One region of the Ruminococcus sp. N15.MGS-57 genome, then DNA from elsewhere that is predicted to be linked to it. Evidence: predicted binding sites of a transcription regulator. Region 1 holds the regulator's gene; the other holds the start of a gene.
What was found. Region 1 encodes NrdR, which represses ribonucleotide reductase genes. Its sites were predicted from a motif close to CACNANATNTNGTG; they were not measured.
Positions count from the first base shown of each region.

Region 1 (11,673 bases):
CAAAGCCATTACAGCCGCTATGTACTTTTTGTAATTCATAAAATATTCCTCCATAATTCAATATTTTAGCATCAAAGCTGTCCGTATGTAGTTGATGAGTTCATATATTAAATCTTGCTATAATTATACAACACATATAAAGCTATTGTCAATCACCATTATAGCACAATTATCAGCAATTTAATTGTATACTTTGCACAATTAAATCCATATGTATTGTTAAAGCGCAATATTACGATCAATATAGTTTAAAATATACGCATAAAGTTCAAATATTCAATATGCCCGTTTTGAATGAATATAAAACAGATACAAGAGCTTTTTGTAGAAAACATTAACCAAAACAGCAAAATATGTACAGCATTTATGCAGTTCGTAAAACTTTTTTCATGTAATCGTTTGATGTTTTCAGTGGTACTTGTAATTAGCGAATTATTATAGTATACTTGTTTAAGAAGATTTTTTTACCGAAAGGAAATTGCTTGATATGACAGATTTTGAAAGAAACAAAGCAAGGGTGACAGCCGAATACGAGGCTCTCATCAACAGAAAAAACATTGTGTCCGACAGCTACAACGGAATTTATGACAGATACGTTTACCCTGTTCTGACAGCCGCACACGCACCTATTATCTGGAAATATGACATGAACCCTGAGACAAATCCATACTTCATGGAGAGATTGGGCATAAACGCAGTACTGAACTCAGGCGCTATTTATCTCAACGGCAAGTATTACCTTGTTGCAAGAGTTGAGGGCAATGACAGAAAGTCATTTTTTGCAGTAGCAGAGAGCGACAGTCCTGTTGACGGCTTCCGTTTCTGGGACTTCCCTGTTCAGCTTCCTGACACTGAACCGGAGGAAACAAACGTATACGATATGAGACTTACTCAGCATGAGGACGGCTGGATATACGGTGTATTCTGCTCAGAGAGCAAGGACAAGACTTCAAACGATCTTTCTGCCGCTACAGCTCAGGCTGGAATCGTAAGGACAAAGGATCTTAAGACATGGGAAAGACTTCCTAATCTCAAATCCAAGTCGCCACAGCAGAGAAACGTTGTACTTCACCCTGAGTTCGTTGACGGAAAGTACGCATTCTACACACGTCCACAGGACGATTTTATCGAAACTGGCTCAGGCGGAGGAGTATGCTTCGGTCTTTGCGAAGACATCACAAACCCTGTTATCTGCACAGACGAAGTTGTTATCTCACCAAGGCAGTATCACACAATCACAGAGGTAAAGAACGGTGCAGGCGCAGTGCCTATCAAGACACCAAAGGGTTGGATACACATTGCACATGGCGTAAGAAACACAGCCGCAGGTCTTAGATACGTAATTTATGTATTTGCAACTGACCTTAAAGACCCTTCTAAGCTAATCGCTTCGCCGTCAGGACTTTTCATTGCACCACACGGCAATGAAAGAGTGGGTGACGTATCAAACGTTGCGTTCACAAACGGTGCGATCGTTCGTGAAAACGGTGACGTGTATATTTACTACGCTTCATCAGACACAAGACTTCACGTTGCGGCAACAACGATCGACAAGCTTATGGATTACACATTCAACACTCCGTCAGACCCACTGCGTTCTGTTGACTGCGTAAAGCAGAGATGCGAGCTTATCAGAAAAAATCTCGAATATCTTAACAAGTAATATATCAAACACAAACAGACGGCTTCTGCTGTCTGTTTTTTTGTACACTAAAACTTTTTTCAAGTCTGCCATATCTGTGCATAAATATTGCACTACCCATGTAGGGGACGTCGTCCTCTACAATTATGCTATGGTTTGTCTGCCGCAAAATTGCTGAGTCCCTTTACCGCAACTTTTTTTATATACCCTATTGCAATCGTCCACAATCTATGGTATAATTAATTAATAAAAGCACAATATATGCAATATCACGCACAAAATTTTCTCTTAACTAAGGAGTGTTTATAATGAGATGTCCTTTTTGCAACTATGAAGATACAAGAGTAATAGATTCACGTCCAAGCGAGGGAAAAAAGCGTCGCCGCCGTGAGTGTCCGAAATGCGGAAAGCGTTTCACTACTTATGAGGTGGTGGAAAAGCCACAGCTTATGGTATACAAGCGTGACGGCTCGTTTGAGCCTTTTGACAGACAGAAGCTTATAAAAGGCATTCAGAACGCTATCAAAAAGCGTCCTGTCAGTGTTGATGATATGAAAAACCTTGTTGACGATATAGAGAACACCTTCGCAAACAAAATGCAGACTGAAACCACCACCAGTGAAATAGGCGATATGGTGCTTATGGGTCTGAAAAAGCTTGACCACGTTGCATATGTGCGTTTTGCTTCCGTTTACAAGGACTTCTCTGACGTTGATTCGTTCATTCAGATAATCACTGAGCTTTCTGACAAGAAGAAATAAATAAGAGCGTTCCGATAATTTTCGGGACGCTTTTTTCGCACCAAAAAAGCGGACAGCCAAAGCCGTCCGCCATATTTTTCATATTGTATTAAAGCTGTGTATCAACAAAAATTGTATAGATAGCCTTCATTGCAGATTCAAAATCAGCCTCGTTTACACCGATGATGATGTTAAGCTCGCTAGAGCCCTGATCTATCATCTTTACGTTTACATGAGCGTGTGCAAGGGCTGAGAATATTCTGCCTGCTGTACCTCTGTTTGACTTCATTGCACGTCCCACAACTGCAATAAGCGCAAGGTCTGTTTCAATATCAATTGTATCAGGGTGACAGTTTCTGTGCAGACCTGACATTATCTCCTGCTCCTTTGGAGCAAACTCTGCCTGATGAACAACAACAGACATTGTGTCGATACCTGATGGCATATGCTCAAAGCAGATACCATTCTTCTCGAAAACTTCAAGAACTCTTCTGCCGAAACCAAGCTCTGCGTTCATCATATCCTTTTCGATATTGACTACAGTAAAACCCTTCTTTCCTGCTATACCTGTGATCGTGAATGCAGGCTTCTGAGATGTGGACTCAACGATCATTGTACCCATATCCTCAGGCTTGTTTGTGTTCTTGATGTTTATTGGGATACCTGCTTTTCTTACAGGGAAAATAGCGTCCTCATGAAGTACGCCTGCACCCATGTAAGAAAGCTCTCTCAGTTCCTTATATGTTATGGTAGTGATAGGCTGTGGGTTGTCGATAATTCTAGGGTCGCATACCAGAAAGCCTGATACGTCTGTCCAGTTCTCATAAAGATCAGCGTTTACTGCTGCGGCAACGATAGAACCTGTTACGTCAGAACCGCCTCTTGAAAATGTCTTGATAGTATCGTTTGGCATTGAGCCGTAGAAACCAGGTATTACCGCATTGTCAAGTGTAGCAAGTCTTTGAGGAAGCACCTCGTTTGTTCTTGCAGAATCGAACTGACCCTGATCGTTAAAATAGATAACATCAGCAGCGTCAACAAAGTTATATCCAAGATATTTAGCAAGAACGATACCGTTAAGATACTCGCCACGGGAAGCCGCATAGTCACGTCCTGCCTTGCCGATAAAGCAAGCCTTGATAGTTTCAAACTCCTTTTCAAGAGAAAGGTCAAGACCCAGATCATTGATTATGCCGTAATATCTTTCCTTGATAGCGTCGAACTCGCTGCTGAAATCCTTGCCCTTTGCAGCAAGATCATAGCAGCCATAAAGCATATCAGTTACCTTTGTATCGTTTGAAAATCTTTTTCCAGGAGCAGACGGCACAACAAATCTTCTTGAGCTTTCCGCTGTGATTATCTCCTTTACCTTTTTGAACTGCTCAGCACTTGCAAGAGAGCTTCCACCGAATTTTACAACCTTTGTCATTTCACAAACCCCTTATAAACTATAGAATTAATCCTGTCTGCGTACTTTTCCCACGCTGACGTTACAATAAATAGTATACCGAATTTGCGTGATTAAGTCAATGTATAAATGGACTAATTTTTATAGTTTTTTCGATGTATGTTTGTGAAATACGCTTGTATTTGTATGGCGGACAACTCATACTTAATCTGTCTGCCTATTATCTGTAATGTTCGTCTATCCACTTATCATGTTTTCGTGAAAGAAAACCCCAGCGTTCTTCAACACAAAATGCAGCGGATAAAACAAGCGGCAAAGAAAGCAGCACAGCCGCAATAATAAGAATAGCCATATTACTTACGTTCACAAGAACGCCTCCCGTCTTGGTTTTGTTATGACTATATTATAGCGTTCCTTACTTAAACAAACCTTAATGCAAAGTGAAAACCATGTGAAAAAAAGCCCCGACCGAAGTCAGGGCTTTTTTCATCAGACTGCTTAAACCGTCACAGCCTGAGTATTATTCTTTTTAAGCACCTCAATAAAATCTTTTTCAGGAACAGGCTTTGAGAAGTAGTATCCCTGAATGAAATCACAGCCCATGCCAAGAAGCGTGTCAAGTTGGTGCTTGTCCTCGATACCCTCGGCGACTATCTGCATATTGAGCTTCTTTATCATCGCCACTGTACTTTCAATGGCGATATGCGCCTTTTCGCTCTTGAAACATTCCCAGACTATTTCCTTTTCAAGCTTGATAAACCTGAAAGGCAGGCTGAGAAGATATGTCATATTTGAATATCCCGTACCATAATCGTCAAGTGCAAACTTCACACCATAGTCGGAAAGGGTCTTGATGTTTTTCTCCATAATGTGCGGAGTATACACCGCCGCAGTTTCCGTTACTTCAAGACAAATAGACGATGGGTCTACCTTGTATCTGTCCATAATGCTGAGAAGCTGCTCTACAAGGTCAGATTGCATGCACTGGACTACCGATAGGTTTACCTGCACATATTCTATACCAAGTGAAGTTCCCACGCCTTTCTTTATAAAGCGGCAGGCTTCCTCGAAAACATATTTGCCTATTTTGAGTATCTTGCCGTTTTCCTCAGCTATAGGAATAAATTCCTGTGGAGGGATAAATCCAAGCTTTTCATCCTTAAGCCTAACAAGGGCTTCGCAGGAAACTATCTTGTTTCTTGAACTTGAATATATCGGCTGATAGTATACCTCAAAGCCACGATTGTCCAGAGCCTTGTCTATAGCATTCTCTACCTCGCTTCGACGTTTGCTGTCATAAAAGTTTATGTCAGTTGCATGAAGAAGTCTTTCCGTTTCAGGTTCACGATGCTTGAACTGCTCGATAAAGTCCACCAGCATATCTGCATTGTCAACGTCCTCAGGGCAGTCGATACGCATAAAGCAGGCTGTTATCAAAGTATCAACAGTACCTATATTCCAGTTTTCAGACAGCTTTTTCCTTATCGCACGATACGTTTCCCCCACCTTTTCAGAATCCTTCGGAAACATAAGAGCAAAGCATTCGTCCTCCAAATAAAATCCATCGCCCAGATTAACAAAGTTATAAAGATAGTCGGAAAAGCTTCTTAACAGAGAGTTGGAAAAACGTCCGCCAAAGGTTTTCATAAACATTTTGAAATCCGGTATCCTTATGAGCAATAATGTAAAATCAGAAGCTGAGGCATATTTTATGGAACACCTATTGACAAAGCTGCTCCAGTTGAGCATTTTCGTTCCTTGGTCTATCATATCGTCCTGACTTTGCAAAGTGAACATTATTAGAAGCATACATACAGACGCCGCAAAGCACTCCACAAGAAGGAGTTTATTGATCATCTGAACAATTACCGCCACTACCGTCATTGAGATAAAGGCTGTTATAGAAGTGACCACCTGTCTTGATAGCATACTTCTATTACCCATTGCGTAAACGATGCCAAATATAAGATAATAAATCGCCACAATGTATGTAAGTGGCTGAAGAGTGCCACGATGATAACCACCTTGACTATCCACATATATGATAAAATGTGTTGCAGGCGTCGTAATCACAAGCAAAAGATCAACGATCATCGGTGTATATAAAAAGCTTTTGAAAAGAGCAGACATCTCTTTATAGCCGTCCGTCAGGAAAAGTATATATATCACAAATAGAAACGGAATAAGATTATGTGTAAAATAATAAGCCGTATGGAAGAAGATTTTAAGCCCTATGCCCCATTCGCCGGTAGAAAACACACTTAAAATATCCAACACAGTTGACAAAGCCGAGTCGCCCACGAGAATGCCAAAGACCTTATTCTTGTTGCACGGAATACGCTTTTTGAAATAGAATACAACTCCTGTGATAGCATATATCACAAGGGCACATATATCATAATGGATAATATAACCCACAACGCAGACCTCCCCGTATTGTTATGATAATATTTTAACATAACTCTGTTATGGCTTCAACCGATTTAACAAAAAGTTATAATATTTTTGGTTGTGTGCATAACTTACATATAAATAAAAGCCCGAATTTATGGTTTTTGTCAATTATTATCTATTCGTTGTAATGTTCATTCTTGCGGTTTACTGATAAGATATCATAAACATTTTAACATTATCCTAAAGCTTCACCCAAAAATGAAAAGTTAGAAAAACGATGATAATTTAACTTACGGCAAAAGATTATATATAGTTTTAAATAATTTTTAAATTTGTCGGTTTGACTTGACTAATAAACAATATAGAGTTATACTGAAATCACGGTAAAGATCCTGTCAGAGGACTTGTTATATGCTCGTATTTTGGCAGAGTTTCTGTATATGCCGAAATAATTAGTTCTTACTAATATCTAAAAACAAAACAGGAGGTAATATTATGTTAAAATGTTTTAAAGACGAGAAATTCTGGTGTGCAGTAGGCGGAGCAGCCGCAGTCATTCTTGGCAAGAAAGTCGTAAAGGCTAAGAAAACAAGAGAGCTTGCCGTTACAGGTCTTGCAAAGGGAATGAAGCTCAAGAGCGACGCTCAGTCAGCATTGAGAAGCATGAAGGACGAAGCATCTGACATCTGCTATGACGCTAAGGTCGAGGCAGGGATAGATGACGAGGAAGAAGTAACTGAATAATGAAAGCTCAGATCGTTTATGACAAGCCCCGCCGCATACGTTTCCGCTGTGGTAGCAACGCTTTCACAAAAGAACTTGAACGGTCGATACATAAGCTTGTTATGTCAAACCCGTGGGCGATCGCCTGCGAGGCTCACTATGAGAACGGCGGAATACTTATACGCTATAAAGAGGGTCACAGAGCCGAAGCTGTCGAACTTGTAAGAAAGCTCAGAGGAAGCGACCTGGCACCTGTCAGCGACAATAAGTATGACACCGAGGAGATAGACAGAACATTCAAGTCTGACCTTGCAAAGCTTGTGATGCAAAGATATATAAGAAAAGCTATTCTGCCTGCACCTATAGGCGCAGCACTTATCGTGTACAGCGGACTTAAATACATAGCAAAGGGCGTAAGCGCACTGTTTGACGGCAAGCTTACAGTTGAGGTGCTTGACGGAGCGTCAATAAGCGCTTGTCTTATCCAGAAAAATTACAACACGGCTGGCACTGTCATGTTCCTGCTTTCTGTATCAGGCTTGCTGGAGGATTACACAAGAGCGAGAACAAGAGCCGCTCTTACCGACAGCTTGGCGATAAAGGCAGATCAGGTATGGCTGGCAGGCAAGGACGCTGATACTCTTATACCAATGTCACAGCTTCAGGTGGACGATTGCATAAGAGTTCGCACAGGAAGCGTTATTCCTGTTGACGGTCAGATAACCGAGGGCGAAGCTTACATAAATGAAGCTTCCATGACAGGCGAGCCTCTTGCGGTCATGAAGAGCGCAGGAGCAAGCGTATTTGCAGGAACAGTTGTCGAGGAAGGCTCAGTTGTGATAAAAGTTCGCAAGCTTTCTTCCGACACAAAGATAAGCAAGATAATCGAGCTTATCGACAACTCAGAAAACCTTAAAGCAGGGGTGCAGAGCAAAGCGGAGCGTCTTGCGGACTCTATCGTGCCGTACAGCTTCCTTGCCTTTGGTCTTACACTGCTGTTTACTAGAAATGTCACAAAAGCAGTTTCCGTTCTTATGGTGGACTATTCCTGTGCTATCAAGCTTTCAACGCCTATAGCTGTTATATCCGCTATTAAAGAAGCCGCTGATGATGACGTTACGGTAAAGGGTGGAAAATATCTTGAAGAATACGCACTTGCCGATTCTATCGTTTTTGACAAGACCGGCACTCTTACAAACGCTGAGCCTGTGCTTGAAAAGGTAATAGCCCTTGGGGATTACTCCGAGGCGGAAACGCTGAAAATTGCGGCTTGCCTTGAAGAGCACTTCCCTCACAGCGTAGCGAGAGCTATAGTAAAGGGTGCGGCCGATAGAGATATCGACCATGCCGAGGAACACGCCGAGGTGCAGTATATAGTTGCCCACGGAATTTCAACAACGCTTCACGGCAAACGTGCTATCATAGGAAGCAGGCATTTTGTCTGCGAGGACGAGGGCATAGAGATAACAGACGAACAGCAGGCTGAGATCGACGAAAAGTCGGGAGCTTGCTCAGTGGTTTATCTTGCTGTAGGCGACAAGCTCACAGGGGCGCTCTGCATAAGCGACCCGCCCAGACCTGAAGCTGAGGTAGCTGTTAAACAGCTCAAAGAAGCAGGCATCACAAATATCGTGATGCTCACAGGCGACAGCGCAAAGGCTGCCGAGATAACTGCACAGAAGCTTGGCATATCAGATTTCAGGGCGCAGGTTCTTCCTGAGGACAAGCACAGATATGTTCAACAGCTCAAAGAGCATGGACACAGAGTAATAATGGTAGGCGACGGAATAAACGACGCTCCAGCCCTTGCGGCGGCGAACGTTTCTGTTGCAATGAGCGATGCTTCCGATATCGCAAAGGAAACTGCCGACATCACAGTTCGTGGTGCAGACCTTACACAGCTTGCGGCTATAAGACAGCTTAGCGAAAAGCTAATGCACCGAATAAACAGTAACTACAGATTTATACTGCTGTTCAATTCAGTGCTTCTGCTGTCAGGAGCTTTCGGGCTTTTACAGCCGTCAGCCTCAGCGCTTCTGCACAACGCTTCAACAATGGCGATCTGTGCAAAGAGCATGACCCCTTTAGAGGATAAAAAGCGCAAAAAGAAAAACAAGTAAACAAAATATAAAGAGCGAATGATCGTAACGTCATTCGCTCTTTTTGCATCTTAATAAATGTAACGCTTTTTTCTTAAATTACTTAGCAGGTGTACAGTAGCAAATAGAATAAACTGTGATATCACCGTTTTTTGCCGCAGCATGAAGCTGATCCAGCTTATCAAAACCTGCACCAAGCTCCTTTACACAGTCTGCATATGTGAACTTAGCATAGTAATGATCATTCGCTCTGCCTGTTTCGCTAGGCTGAACTCTTGCCCAGTTTGCTCCTCCTGACCAGCTCTGGAGAATAAGCTCAAGCTCGTTCTCTGCACCCGAATACTCAACATAGAAATAGCCATTTGCAGAAAGATACGAAACATCAAAACTGCCATAATTTTTTGAAGTCATAACTGAAACTGCCTGACCCCATGAGCCACATGATTTTGCACCCCAGAAAATAGATACATATGGATCCTGCTCCGGCTTATCAGGGTCAACAGGATCTACCGGATCAACCGGCTCTGTTGACTTCTCGACAATATACTTAACACTAATAACTTCGATATCTCCGTTAGCAGCACCAACATGGAAGCGGTCTACTTTCGAGAAATCGGTTGTTCCGAACGCCGCCGCAACATCGTCGTAGCTGTACTTTGCGTATACAATGCCGTCCTTTTCTGTTACCTCAGTTGGTGAAACTCTCGCCCAGTCTGCACCGCCTGACCAACTCTGGAGAATGATCTCCGCCTTGTCTGTGCCGCCCTTGAACTGAACTTCAAAATATCCGTCTTTTTCGATAACTGAGCTGTCAAAGCTGCCGCCTTCCTTAGTTGTGGAAAGTGTGATAGCCTGACCCCAGCCTGATGTCTTTGCCGAGCCTGTGAAGATAACAGTTTCCTTTTTGTCACTTACTTCACCTGTGGCAGGGATAACCTCTGTCTTTATAACCTTGCCGCAAGTTGTACACTCAGTGTGCTTTGAGCCATTTTCTGTCGCAGTAGCCGCCTTGTCGATTATCCAAGCACTTTCGCTGTGACCTGTCGCAGAGATAGTTTCAGTGTACTTTTCACCGCATGAGCAAGTGTATACCTTTTCGCCGTCAGCTTCGCAAGTTGCAGCCTTTGTTGATGTGAGGGTATAGCTGTGCCTGTGACCGATAGGGTCGGTGTAATCGTCCTTCTTTGTTTCGCCGCAGGAAGCGCAGGTGTAGATAGTGTAGCCCTTTTCGTTCTCTGTAGGAGCAACTGTCTCGCCCTTTACCCAGCTGTGACCCTTTGCAGGGATAGTTTCAGTGTACTTGTCTCCGCAAGTACAAGTGTAAATTCTCTCGCCCTCTGTTGTGCAAGTAGCTTCCTTTGTTACCTTTGCGGTGTAGCTGTGAGTGTGTGATGACTTAACATTCTTGACAGTGAGTGCAAATGTATCTGTGTTTCCGTCTGAGAATGTGTATGTAAGTGTGTAATTACCATTTGCAAGCGTCTTGAGCCAGCTTTCGTTGAGCATTATCTGACTTCCGCTTGTAGAATAATCTAAGCCGCCTGTAAGCTTCTTGCCGTTTACTATGATAGACTCAACGCTCTTTCCATAAAGCACAAGGTCTGTTCTCACACCGCTTGGAGCATCAGCGTCAAATATGCCTGACTTTGTGGAAAGGTGTGGCTTCTCGGTCTGTCCGTCCTCGTAGAAAACAACATCGTCTATGTAAACTGTACCTGTCTTTTGAGCAGAATCTCCGCCCATATAGAACGAGAACTGGTTAAGCTTTGATGTATCAAGATTTCCGCCCGACTGCCAGCTTGGCGCTTTAAAGTCAGCGAATGGTATCTTGATAGTTTTTCCGCCTGCGAAATCAAGTGCTATCTGCGCTTCAAAATAATTGTCGTTTGCGTCTCTAAGCTGAACAGTAAGGCTGTTGCCTGTGCCGTCCCCCTCTACCCAAAGCTCAACGCCTGCAAATGATGAAGCATTTCTTACTGCAATAGGGTGGTTTACTCCGCAGTAGCCGTTTGGCGAGCCGATATCATATCCGAAAGCAAGCACCTTTGAACCGTTCTTTGCAGCAAGAGAAAGTGAAACTTCATTGCCGCTTGTGTTTCTTGAATATGACGACCAAAGTGCCTTATCATTTGAATAGCTCTCAAATGTGTCAAGCTCATCAAGGCCTGTGGTATCGGAAACATTTATTGTAAGCTCCCTATCCTCGCCCTCATAGAAATCGAACTTAAGCGTCACAATGCCTGCTGAAAGCGTCTTGAGATATGCACTTTTAATGGTCACAGTGTCGCCCGAAGTTGTGTAATCTGTACCCTCTGTGAGTGCTTTTCCATCAGCAACAATGCCTCTGAACTCGCTTGTCTTGCGATCCATGGTGATATCAACATCACTGCACTTCTTAGGATTTACGTCAACAGAGATTATCTCAGGTGAGATAATAGGCTTAGGGATAGAACTGTCGCTCACCGTTAGATTGAACTTAGGCTGATTGCCGCCTGTTGTGAGTATCCTACACGAATACTTTGCAAGCTCCTGCCTTTTAAGATAAGAAGCCTTGATAGTAACAGCGTTGCCCCTTATGGTGTAATCGTCTGACGAGAGCTTCTTTCCGCCGACCTCAACACCGCTTATGCTGCCCTCTTTCATAGAAACATTCACCACAACGTTACC
Region 1 covers NZ_LARF01000005.1:63,244-74,916, reverse strand. Annotated here, with positions in the region: gene WS40_RS01880 (ABC transporter substrate-binding protein) at 1-39, opposite strand, end outside; gene WS40_RS01875 (glycoside hydrolase family 130 protein) at 488-1,663, shown strand; gene nrdR (transcriptional regulator NrdR) at 1,951-2,403, shown strand; gene WS40_RS01865 (aspartate kinase) at 2,492-3,811, opposite strand; gene WS40_RS11260 (hypothetical protein) at 4,011-4,157, opposite strand; gene WS40_RS01860 (EAL domain-containing protein) at 4,289-6,208, opposite strand; gene WS40_RS01855 (hypothetical protein) at 6,680-6,928, shown strand; gene WS40_RS01850 (heavy metal translocating P-type ATPase) at 6,928-9,027, shown strand; gene WS40_RS01845 (CIA30 family protein) at 9,106-11,673, opposite strand, start outside.

Region 2 (11,673 bases), on a different contig from region 1:
GAAAAATATCTTTATACCGTCATCGGTCATGTATATGTCGTTTTCGGGAGTGAGCGAAGCAAAGTCGCAGTTTCCTGATACGTTTACTATCTTTTTGTCAAGATACTGCACTCTCAGGCTGTCAAGGTCACGTTCGCCGTCACCAAGAAAAATAAACAGGTCGGCGTCGCCGTTTCTCTTGAATATTTTGTGCATTGCAGAATAATTTCCATGAGTATCCGAAAAAACGATTATTCTCATAGTTACACCCCTTTACCAGTTATAACAAGCAATATTATAACATAAATATTTATAAATACTATAGAAAAAAGGAGAATTTTTTATGAGCGCAAAAAACAGCTTCAATTCTATGGATCCAAAAGCCATGCAGGCGCTTCTTGCAGTGGCTTCAAGAAAGCTAGGCACTACTCCTGATGTGCTGAAAGGTCAGCTTGAAAGCGGAGTTTATGACAGGGCGCTTCAGGGTATGCCACAAAACGAGGCTATGATGCTTCAAAAGGCTTTGTCAGATCCGAAAACTGCCGAGAAAATATTGTCCTCACCACAGGCAAGGGCGATATTCAAAAAGCTTCAGGGAAAATAGTATTTTACAGGGCAAAAGCTCGAACAGGCGGTGAAATAATTGGACGATTTGATGAACAAAATACAGAATGTGCTTAATGACGAGGAAAGCATGAAGCAGATAAAGGAGCTTGCGGATATGCTCACGGCGGATAACGGCGGACAGGGAGAACAGGGCGGTCAGAGCGAAGCTCCACAAAGCCCTCAGAACATGGACTTTTCTCAGCTTCTCCAAAGCCTAGGTGGCGTTTCTCCACCTGCGGAAAGCAAGCCTGCGCAAGCGACACAGACAGGGGGTCTTGATATTGCAAAGCTTATGAAGATACAAAGCATTATGCAGTCAGCTTCAAAGCCCGATAAAAATATCCAGCTTCTTCTTGCTTTGCGACCTCTGCTGAAAGAAGAAAATCAGGCGAAAATAGACAGGCTCATAAAAATATTCAAGCTTTTTGCGGTCTATCCCGCACTGAAAGAAAGCGGGCTTCTGGGAGGTGATCTGCTTGGCTTATTCTGATGACAATAATTTCACCACCATGCAGGAGGAAGCCATTCGCCGTGTGAGAGAAATGCAAAGGCGTTCACGAAGCATTGTGAGCGCAAGCCCTAATAGCGAGCCTGCACCACCTAATGCAGAGGAAACCCCTCGCACTCAGAATGCTCATAGCCCACAAAAAGCCCCTCAGAGCAGTTCGCTTTTGAGCGGTCTGCTTGGGGGGAATTTAGGCGATATAAAGATAGACGAGGAAAAAGCCCTTATCGGTCTGCTTATTTACATATTATACAAGCAGGGTGCAGACATAAAGCTTCTCCTGGGGCTTGGTTACCTTCTTCTCTAAAGCGTCCATTCAAGAAGTGCAAGCATAGAAGTATCGGAGAAAATATCGGAAAGATAGCTGTCGTCATATATCCTGTCCATGTTGTCACCTGAGTATTCTATCTCCTTGCAAAGCTCCTTGACGGTTTCAAAGCGTGCGTGAGCGTCCTGCTCACGACTGAGGTTTATGACCTCTGCGGCAAAAACGAACACTATCATAGCCTTTATTTTTGACAGCAGGTCGAAATCTCTCACAGCTTTAAGAAAATATCTGTATACAAAATATACCGCAAGCTTTTCGTACTCACCGCTCGTCTGAGCCTTTAAGGGTGCGGAAAGCTTTTTCACAAAGCGGCTTGCGTCCTTTATCTGCTGTGGGAGAATGTCGCCTATAAAGTCAAGACGTTCAAGATACAAAAGCATATTTTCGGCATTTTCCAAAGGCTTTTCAGGCAAAGCCTTTTTCAAGCTCTCCACACGCTCTGCAATTATCTCAGGGTGGGAAAGCTCCTGGGCAATGGCTTTTATCTCCTCTGTATCCTCTTCGTCAAGAGCATATTGTATCTCCGCTGACGCTGAAAGAACGTTCACAAGCCTGTCATGGAGAGAATATTCTCTGTTTTGAAGCAGGTCAATGAAAGCCGTCCGTGCAAAAAGCATGGTTTCAAGAAGCTGGGGATCGAACTCAAGGTCGTCAGGTTCTTCATCTATCTCTTTGGTAAAAAATCTCACAGGCTCATCGTCAGAAAGATACATTCTCACAGCTTCTTCGCAGGCAAGTCCCACGCCAGCCTCCTTGTAATCTCCAAACCACTCGTAAAACCTCGGGTGTTCACGGCATATGTCTGAGATGTTTTCCTCACCGTAAGCAAGCTGAACAGAGCAAAGCCCCTTTTCGTTGAGCATAGGGCATTTTCCGTCGCAGTGGACAAGATATTTCACGCCCTCGTCTTCCGTAACTGAGTTCACAAACTTCCTGCCTATATCATTGTCAAGCTTTTTGTAAAAGCCGTAGGTGTCCTCGTCTATCTCGATATCCCAATCGGTCATACAGCAGTTGTCAGAACACTGCGAGCCTGTGCAGACAAATTCATCAAATATCTCAGGGTAAAAAAGCTTCATATAAATATCTCCTTATGAGGTGTTGACCTTATTATAATACTAATGCTTTTATCTGTCAACTTTCAGAATAAAAAAAGGCAGACACCTTGCCCGCCTTTTGTCACTCTTGTGTGAAAACTATCCATTTTATGTTTTTGGGGCTTATCTCGTCAAGATACTCTGACGGCACTGTGACAGTTATCTGACGTTTTGAAGTCGCCCCTGCCTTGTTCTCGGGTATCTCTTTAGCCACATATATGAAAAGGGAATCCTTGTCCTTGACCGCCCTTACTGCTTTGTAGTCGATATGTTCATATCCTGAAAGCTCTCCTTTTAGAAAAATAACATGGTTGTTGAAGCCGCCTTCGTTTTCAAAAGCTTCCATATCCTTTTTCATTTCCTGAATTTGCAGCTCACCATTGTATTTCAAATAATATTCACTGAAATCATCATAATTTGAAAACATTTTTTGATAGGGGAATGTCATGTTGGCTTCACTGCTGCACTTGTATATCTTTTGCTCAAAAGGAACGTCTGTAAGCTCACTTGTTACATTCTCTGTCTGATAAAGCTTGTTGCTTCCTGCGTAATATACCGTCAAGCCGTTTTCACAAACGCTGTAAAGGCTGTCGGCAGAAAGCTTTTTTGAGAAAAGCTTCATGCTGCCCTCAGAAAAGTCCTCAGATTCTATGGTAAGAACTCCACTGTCCCCCTCCAAATAGCTTTCAGCATGTATCACCTGCGTGCTTGTGCATACTGTTATCTCAGCCTCAGTGCCGCTTTTTACGCACTCACAGAACTCAGCCCAGCGCATATCACTTTCTTCCGAAGAGTCCATGAAAATCATACCATGCTCTCTAGCCGTGTCAGCAGTTATCTCACTGCCGTTCCATGCTGAGAAAAATATCTTTGCAGGGCTGTCAACGACTTCCTCTTGTTCGATAAACGAGGAGTTTTTAGTATTGACTACGCTCTCTTCAGATCGACCGCAGGCTGAAAAAAGGGTCAGGAACATTGCAGCAGACAATGCACCGCAGATAATTTTTTTATGCAACTTCCTGCCCCCTTGCTTTTATACTATAAGGGCAACGCCTCCCAAGGCACGCCCTTAGAACTCATTATATCACATTTTGTTGATTCTGTTAATATGTATTTTAATCAAATTAGTAAACGCCTATTTGGCTATAATGTCAAAATATCGGTGTAAATATGGCAAATATCTCAAGAAGAGGGCTTAAAGAGTGAAATGTGACAATATTGTAATTAAACTGTCATTGACATTGATGATAAAAAATATTATAATATGTTTATGTACCTGTGCTTTGTTTGCAGGTGTGCAGGTGTGTTCCTGCAAAAGGAGGCGAAATGTGACGGCTTGTGCCGTGCAATATATGGATAATAACAAGAATAACGTTTCCCGCAAGGCTTCGGGAAATACGGCGAGCGTTGTCGCAATAATAGTTGTGGGCATATTTGTGCTGTGCGTGATACTTCTGCTTGCCAAGGGGCTTTTTGCAAGCAATAGTTCAGAAGTGCCAAAGGGTATAAATACTGCCACCATAAATACAAATGAGTCTGTGGCTGAGCCAGTGAACAGCGCCGCCCCTGCGGATACGTCCGTTACTGATAACAGCAGTGTGGACGAAAGCGGTGCGGTAACAGATGTGTCCAGCGACGAGTCTAGCCAGACAGATGTGCTTGAAGTAATGTATGTCACAGAGTATGCTTATCTTCATGTGGCACCTGATAATGACGCTGAGAATATCGTTTGTATGTCACCGGGCGTTCAGGTAAACGTTCTTGAATATGAGGATAACGGATATGTGAAGATAAATTTCATGAACATAGACGGTCCACTCACAGGATATATTTATAAGGATTATCTTACAACAGACAGCTCTATAGCAGTACAGTGGTAAAAAATACAGCGCCGCACAAAAGAATGTGCGGCGCTTTTGGATATGGGGGCTTTGAAGTGCCGAAATATAATACTTTTATCGAGGATAAAAACGGTGAGCGCATAGACTTTATCCTTGACGTTGCCAAAAGAAGTCGCCTTAATATGGGTATGCGTGACGGCACTTTGACAGTGCGTGTGCCTTACGGCTGTTCAAAGCAGCAGCTTGAAAGCTTTATTAATAACAATCTGGGCTGGATAAAGGAGCAAAAAGACAAGGCGGCGGTGGGTCTGCCGAAAGATTTCTGCGATGGCGAAAGGCTCAGACTTTTGGGGAACGAGCTTACCCTGACCCTTGTTCAAACTGATAAGTATTTTTCTCCCAAGATAGAGGACGGCAAGCTTCTCATTGCCGTGAACAAGACCAACGACCAGACCTATGTAAAAGAGCAGACCACCAAGTTCATAAACGATCTCACAGTGGCGGAGATAACAAAAAGTATGCAGAAAATGTCTGCCTCCACAGGGCTTGTGCCTGAAAAGGTCACAATAAAACCGCTGACAGCAAGTTGGGGAAGATGTATCTCAAACAGGCATATTTCCATAAACTCAAAGCTTATCGTTTTCCGCCGAGAGTGCATTGATTACGTCTGCCTTCACGAGCTTTGCCACTTGGTCTTTATGGATCACAGCAAGGATTTCTGGGCTTTGGTGGGCAAGTTCTGTCCCGATTGGCGAGGCATAAGAGAAGAAATGAAAGGCTGACCATGCAGGCATACCCTACAAAATATACTCATGTGCTTTGTAGGTATTAACTATTGACAAATACAAGATATTGTGGTATCCTTTTATTGTGGCAACAATATGTATAACAAAGAAAAATGGAGGTAATGTAAAATGGTAAATGTGAACGTAACAGGCGGGGAGATGTCCCAGGCAGAGATAAATTCATATATCGACAGGGCGCAGAAGCTTTACCCTGAAAAGACTATCCAGACTATCGACCTAAAAATAGACGGCGACTTTGTTGACGTTGATTATCACTTTGCAGACGTGCCTTTTCAGCGTATAAGAAGAATAACAGGCTATCTTGTTGGAACTCTCGACAGATTTAACGACGCAAAGAGAGCGGAGGTCCGTGACCGAGTAAAGCATGGTCTTGCAAGCCCCAGCGTATCAAAACAGTAAAAATGAAACACGGCATATGTCACCGAAAAAGTGGCATATGCCGTGTTTTTTATGGAAGTGTATTGGTGTAGCTTTTTAGACCTTGTTTCCGCAAACGCTGCAAAATTTGGCTCCGCTCTTCAGCTCTGAGCCGCAGTGAGGACACTTTTCAGGTGCGGTCTGCTCGACAGGCTGTTCAGCCGTTTCTGTAGGTGGTTCTATAGGCTCTGTCTGTTGTGGTATCTCAGGCTCAACTACGCTTTGTGACATAACAGGCTCGGCATTGTCGGGCTTTCTGAACTGTGACATATCAGGCTGAGCAAAACTCTGTTCTTGCGGTGTAGTCATTGGGATAGGCGCAGGGGCATTGTCAGGCGTCTTTGCGGCAACAGGTATCTCAACGGCGAAATCTTCGCCCATAAGTCTGCCTGCAATAACAAGTCCACCGATAAAAAGCAGGAAAGCCGCAATAAATGGCAGAACATCATCAGCAAGTGAAAGGGCTACCCTGAACTTGTCATTGTCATAGCCCATTGTTATAGCGTTTGAGAAGTGACCTTTTACCGTAACATAGTATATCATTATGCCCTTTGTTATCATCACAACAAATGGGAAAAGGATAAGAAAGCCTGCGAATGCACCATCAAGCTTTTTCTTGCCCTTTGCTCTTGCAGATGTGAAAAACGCCACAAGGCTGAATATGGCGAGTGCGCATGAAAGACCATAGGTGTTCACATAAGCGAAAATGTCGGGGGTGAACAAAACGTCTATCTTGTTTGTGAAAACGTTGTTGTAAACGAGCTTTCCCACAGGGTCAGCAAGAGCACCTGCTGCCGAGAGAATGAATGCGAAAAAACTCAGCAGACACAGGGACATTCCTGCATATGTAAGCTTCTTGGTGTAGATCTTTTTTGCCATTTTGATTATTCCTTTCATTTGTGAAGTCTTTATCCGCTGTCCGAAAAAATAGGGGCGGATAGAATTTCCGTCCCTATTATAATACTATTTTATAAAAGCCTTGTCAATAGATTTTTTTCGCAGCTTTCGTCGCTATTTATCGTTTTTGCCGCTATCTTCGTCCTCACCGAGAATATTTTTCATCATCTCGTTTATGTGCCGAAGCTTTTCGTCATCATCATTGTCAGGTCGGTATATCCTCAGCGGTTCGTTCGTTGTATCAGTTGTGTCATTTATCACAGGGGTTGTGGCATTCTCACTGCTCTCAGCCGTAAAGTTAGCTTTTGCAAGCACCTTTTTCATGACTTTTCCACGCTTATATTCAAACAGGAATATAAGCACCAGCAGGGCAACACCAAAGCCCGTTATGATAAGAGATACCTTCCAATAGTCAGGTGAGAACTTCATTGTTATCTTGTTTTCACCCTGCTCCAAAGGGATAGTTATAAGGCTGTCAAGAGATTTTTCAGCCGTCACCTTTTTGCCGTTCACAGTGATAGTCCAGCCGTTTTCGTATGGTATGGTTGTGAACAGTACAGAGCCGTCATTTTCAGCATTAACAGTGCCTTCGAGATAAGTGTCCTTAAAGCTTGTGACCTCAAGCACATTTTTCTGCATATCAGCGCAGGTCTGTGCAAAGCTGTCATAATCAAAGGTGTAGAAAAGCTGGTCTTTCCAGTAAGCTTCGTTATCGTCATTTGCTACCGTTATGCGTATGCGAAGCTCCTGCCCCTCGTAGAATTTGCCAAGATTCATAATGGAATAATTGTCGCCCACAAAGAACTGACCTGAATATTCCATAGGCTCAGAGCCGTCCATATAATCGTCCTCGTCCTGTATCCACACGTTGCAGGAACGCTCATATTTGGTTGGAAGATACATATAAAGATATGAGTCCTTATCCATTTTCACAACATAGTCAATGTGACATTCTGCAATGGAAGTGTCTGTAGGGAAGTATTTCGTGTGTCCGTCAGTGAGCTGAGATGTAGAAACGTTCTCCATTTCGCTGTTTATAACAGGTATCTTTGTGAAATATTCCTTTGTTGTGCCTGCGAGGGCGTTGAATACCATGTTCTGATTTTCAAAAGGATTATCTTCAGAAAGTGACACGTCCTCAATGCTCGGTGACGATACCATGCCAAGACCAAGAGCGTTAGGGTTGTTGTAGAATTTATATGTTGCGTCGCCCTCAGTGTATTCTGTAGTGAGCTTGTATTCCTCAGGGACTTTAACTCTTGTGCCTACAAAAGAGGTGTTGCCCGTTTTGTCCATAAGATATTTTATGTCAAACAGAGCGTCGGTCATGAAAGTTGTGCCGTCATATTTTGTGTAGTGACCGCCGTAAGCATAGCCAAGCTTGTGGAGCATCATAAGGGCAGGTGCGTTCATTGTTGAGCTTGAATGTGAAATGCCTTTGTAGCCTGTTCCGATAGGGTCGTTTACAGTTCTGTGGAAAGTTGCCTCCATGCGGTAGAAAAGCGACGGGTCATATTCCTTCATCATTGACACAGCGTTTCTCGTCTGCGTCATGTAAGGTTCATAAGAGGTGTATTTGCTGTATGCAACGTCAGTGTCTATCTTGTCGATAGTGTCAGCACTGTTTGCAAAAAGCTCAACCGCAAGAACGCCTACCATTACGATACAAACAGCCTTTGATTTTGGATATTTCTTGATAAGATAGATAAGTGCGAAATATGCCGCCAGAGCTATCATGGATACCCATATGCCTTGTATAACGTTTGTGGTGTCGCCTGTTTCACTTGTCTTTGTTTCAAAAAGCTGGAAGTGAGAGTAGTTCTCACGCTCACACCAGAAGAGAAATACCATAAGTCCGAAGAAAATTCCGCCGATGTTCTTTGCCGTTATGCCCTCGAGGTTTTCAAACGCCCTGAACGCCATTACTATCATCAGGAATGAGAATATGAAAGAATATCTGTAAGGCAGCCAGTTCGGCACTTGGAAGCCGTGCATCGCCATGTCGGCAGGCTTTATATACATTAGTATTACAAGCAGGAAAGTGAGCAGACCTGTAGAGGTCTTTTCTTTCATCGTTATCCTGTCGTTCATAAAGAACAGCGGAACAAGTATCAATACAGCCGTTCCGCAGTATATCATAGGCATACCCTCAGGGTAAACAGTGTCATATGACATTGGGAAAAGCTTTGTTATGAACGTGAGAAAATCAAATTGTGTTGCAAGTGAGAAATCAGGGTCAGTGAATTCAAATTTGCCAAGCTTCAAAGAATTGTAAACGGTTATAAGAACGAACGCTGCACACATAAGCGCAACAAGCGTGCCGATACCGAAAGCCACACAGCGTGAGAAGAACTTTTTTGGCAATATCCTGCCCTCTCTTGAAAGGCAGTACCAACAGAAGTAGAAAAACGTGAAAATTCCTACCATATAGCCGATGTAGAAATGTGCAATGAACATAAGCGCCAGCGGCACTATATAAGGCACAAGCTTGCCCTCATCAACGAGCCTGTGAACGCCCCAGCATATAAGCGGCAGATAGATAAGTCCGTCAAGCCACATGGGGTCCATAAGCTGTACCACCATGTATGACATAAGAGCATACATGGTAGGGAATATGATAAGTGAGATAGTTTTAGGCTTCTGCACTGATATCTTTTTTAAGAAGAACATGAACGTCACAGCCGCCGTGCCTATCTTTGCAAGCTGTAAAATAAGGATAGAGGTCGCCATCATCGTTCTCGGCAGCAGCACAAGTATCAGCATAAAAGGGCTTGCAAGATAATATGCAAACACACCGAACATTTCTCCGCTGAGGTTTCGTGACCAGTTGTAGATAAAACTGCCGTTGCCATGGAAAGCGTCACGGAACTGCTCGTAGTAGTAAACATACTGACCGTTCAGATCAAGCACAAGCACCGAGCTGTCGCCTATAGGGTGTATCTTGAAAAACGCATAGGCAGAAAACATTATTGCCACAGGCAGAAAGAACACCAAAAAGTACAGCCGCTTATCATAGCACCATTTTTTTATAAATGAAAGGGGAGATGTCTTAGTCTTTTCCATTCTTTTTCTCCTCGTCGTCTTTTCTTATGATATCACGGATTATGTATCTAGGCCGCTGTTTTATCTCCTCGTATATCTTTGAGAGATAAAAGCCTATTATTCCAAGACTGAACATTATTATACTCGATGTGAGAAGCTGTAGGATTATGACCGTTGAAAATCCTACCGCCGACGCACCGATAAGCTTTTTGATAAGGGTGTGAAGTCCCAGTATGACAGAGAAAATAAACGTTATGACACCGCATACTGTCACTATCTGCAAAGGCGCAGAGGTAAAAGAGGTTATGCTGTTTATGGCGAATTTGAAAAGCCCCTTTACAGACCACTTTGATTCGCCTATCTCTCTGTCAGCAACGTCAAAATATACACGCTCCGTCTTGTAGCCTACCCAGCTTGACATTGCTCTGAAAAACGTCAGTCTTTCAGGCATTGCATTCAGTGAATCTACCACAGCCCTGTCAAGAAGCTTGAAATCGGAAGCCGCTTCCATGTCCAGTCCGCTTGACTTGTTTATCATCTTGTAAAACCACAGAGAGAAAAATTTGTATACAGGGTTTTCCTTTCCACGGGAATTTTTTCTGCCCTCAACAATGTCAACGTCATTGTTTTTCCAGATGTTGTACATCTCGATTATGACCTCAGGCGGGAACTGCAAATCACAGTCTAGCAGTACGCAGGCGTCGCCCTTTGCAGTTTCAAGTCCTGCGAAAATTGCGCTCTCCTTGCCGAAATTTCTTGAAAAATTCACGCCCACGATATGCTCGTCATTGCGTGCAAGGTTTGAGATTATATCCCATGTTCTGTCCTTTGAGCCGTCGTTTACAAAAACAAGCTCATAGTCTATACCGTTTTCGCTGAGAAGCTTTGAAACAACAGAAGCACATTTTGCAACGTTGCCCTCCTCGTTATAGCTTGGTATTATTATTGATAGCATTTTTCGTTCTCCTATTCTTTGTTGCCTTTATACACAAAACAGAACGCCATTTGTGAACATGACGTTCTTGAAATATCCTTATTTGTTTTCTCTTTCACGGCGTTTTTCATAATCTGTCCTCAGCTTGTTGAAGTTGTAAAGCATGATGAGCAGGAAAATATACACAAGTATCTTTGCTATTGCCGCAATAACGCCTGCAAGGGTGGTGACGAACTCTATTGGTATTAGCCTGTTGAGCAGGTCGCCCCCAAAGTAAATAAACGTCATAAGAGCAAGTTTGTTGAAACTGCCCTGAAGCCTTACAATGTTTGAAACGTCTTCCACAAGCTCTCTGTGGCTGTCAAGCGCCACAAGGAACATTCTCATAAGGTTCAGTGACATATAGACAGTTGCCGCCGACAGCAAAATGCTTATAACGTTCGCCGCCATTGCCGCAGGGGAGAGAAGTTTCAATAGAAGCTGACATACCACCGCAAGAGCGCACATAGCGGAAGAAGTGTAAGCAGGCTTTTTAAGATGTGCGAAAGCGTCAGTGCGTTCTTCAGCCTCAGCCGTTCCCACTGCGAAAAATAAAAAGCCTGCAAGCTTTATAACGTAATTAGAAGTCCAGCCTGCGTTTAGCATGAAAAGCATGAAAAACGAGCCGACCATAAAGAAATTCATTGTTTAAGACCCTTTCGTAGCTGATTATACCTATTTATTATATCTCATTTATATACCCTTGTCAACCGAAAACGCCTTGTTTTCACCTTTTGTACACAAAGCGTCAGCCCTGTATTCCGTAGGTGACACACCCTTTGTCTTGTGGAATATCCTTGAAAAATAAAGGCTGTCATTATACCCTACCGACCTTGCCACGGCCGACACAGGAAGCTCAGTTTCTTCCAGCAAACGGCAGGCGGCGTTCACACGGAAATCAGTTATATACTGTGCAGGAGAAAGCCCCTCATATTCCATGAAAGCTCGATATAGCGTGGCACGGCTCACGCCAACGAAATCGGTGGCATTCTCGACCCCTATCCCAAGGGTGTAGTTGTGTGCAATGTAGTTTTTCGCCTTTGTGACATATCCCTTTGCGGTGCCCCCAGAACGGCTTTGACTTCCAGAGCGTTCCATAAGAATGCCCAGCGTGATGTAAAGCTGACCTGTCATTTTCACAAGATCTGAGCTTCTGTTTCCACTAAGACGATAAATGCGTTC
Region 2 covers NZ_LARF01000019.1:10,975-22,647, forward strand. Annotated here, with positions in the region: gene WS40_RS05740 (metallophosphoesterase family protein) at 1-240, opposite strand, end outside; gene WS40_RS05745 (hypothetical protein) at 323-583, shown strand; gene WS40_RS05750 (hypothetical protein) at 623-1,075, shown strand; gene WS40_RS05755 (hypothetical protein) at 1,062-1,397, shown strand; gene fliB (flagellin lysine-N-methylase) at 1,394-2,497, opposite strand; gene WS40_RS05765 (hypothetical protein) at 2,598-3,530, opposite strand; gene WS40_RS05770 (SH3 domain-containing protein) at 3,868-4,395, shown strand; gene WS40_RS05775 (M48 family metallopeptidase) at 4,452-5,138, shown strand; gene nrdD (anaerobic ribonucleoside-triphosphate reductase) at 5,271-5,561, shown strand; gene WS40_RS05785 (zinc ribbon domain-containing protein) at 5,637-6,458, opposite strand; gene WS40_RS05790 (YfhO family protein) at 6,591-9,539, opposite strand; gene WS40_RS05795 (glycosyltransferase family 2 protein) at 9,526-10,473, opposite strand; gene WS40_RS05800 (hypothetical protein) at 10,552-11,136, opposite strand; gene WS40_RS05805 (AraC family transcriptional regulator) at 11,185-11,673, opposite strand, start outside.
Region 2: a site for NrdR is predicted at 5,200-5,213, ahead of nrdD (anaerobic ribonucleoside-triphosphate reductase). Genes of this name have one in related genera too.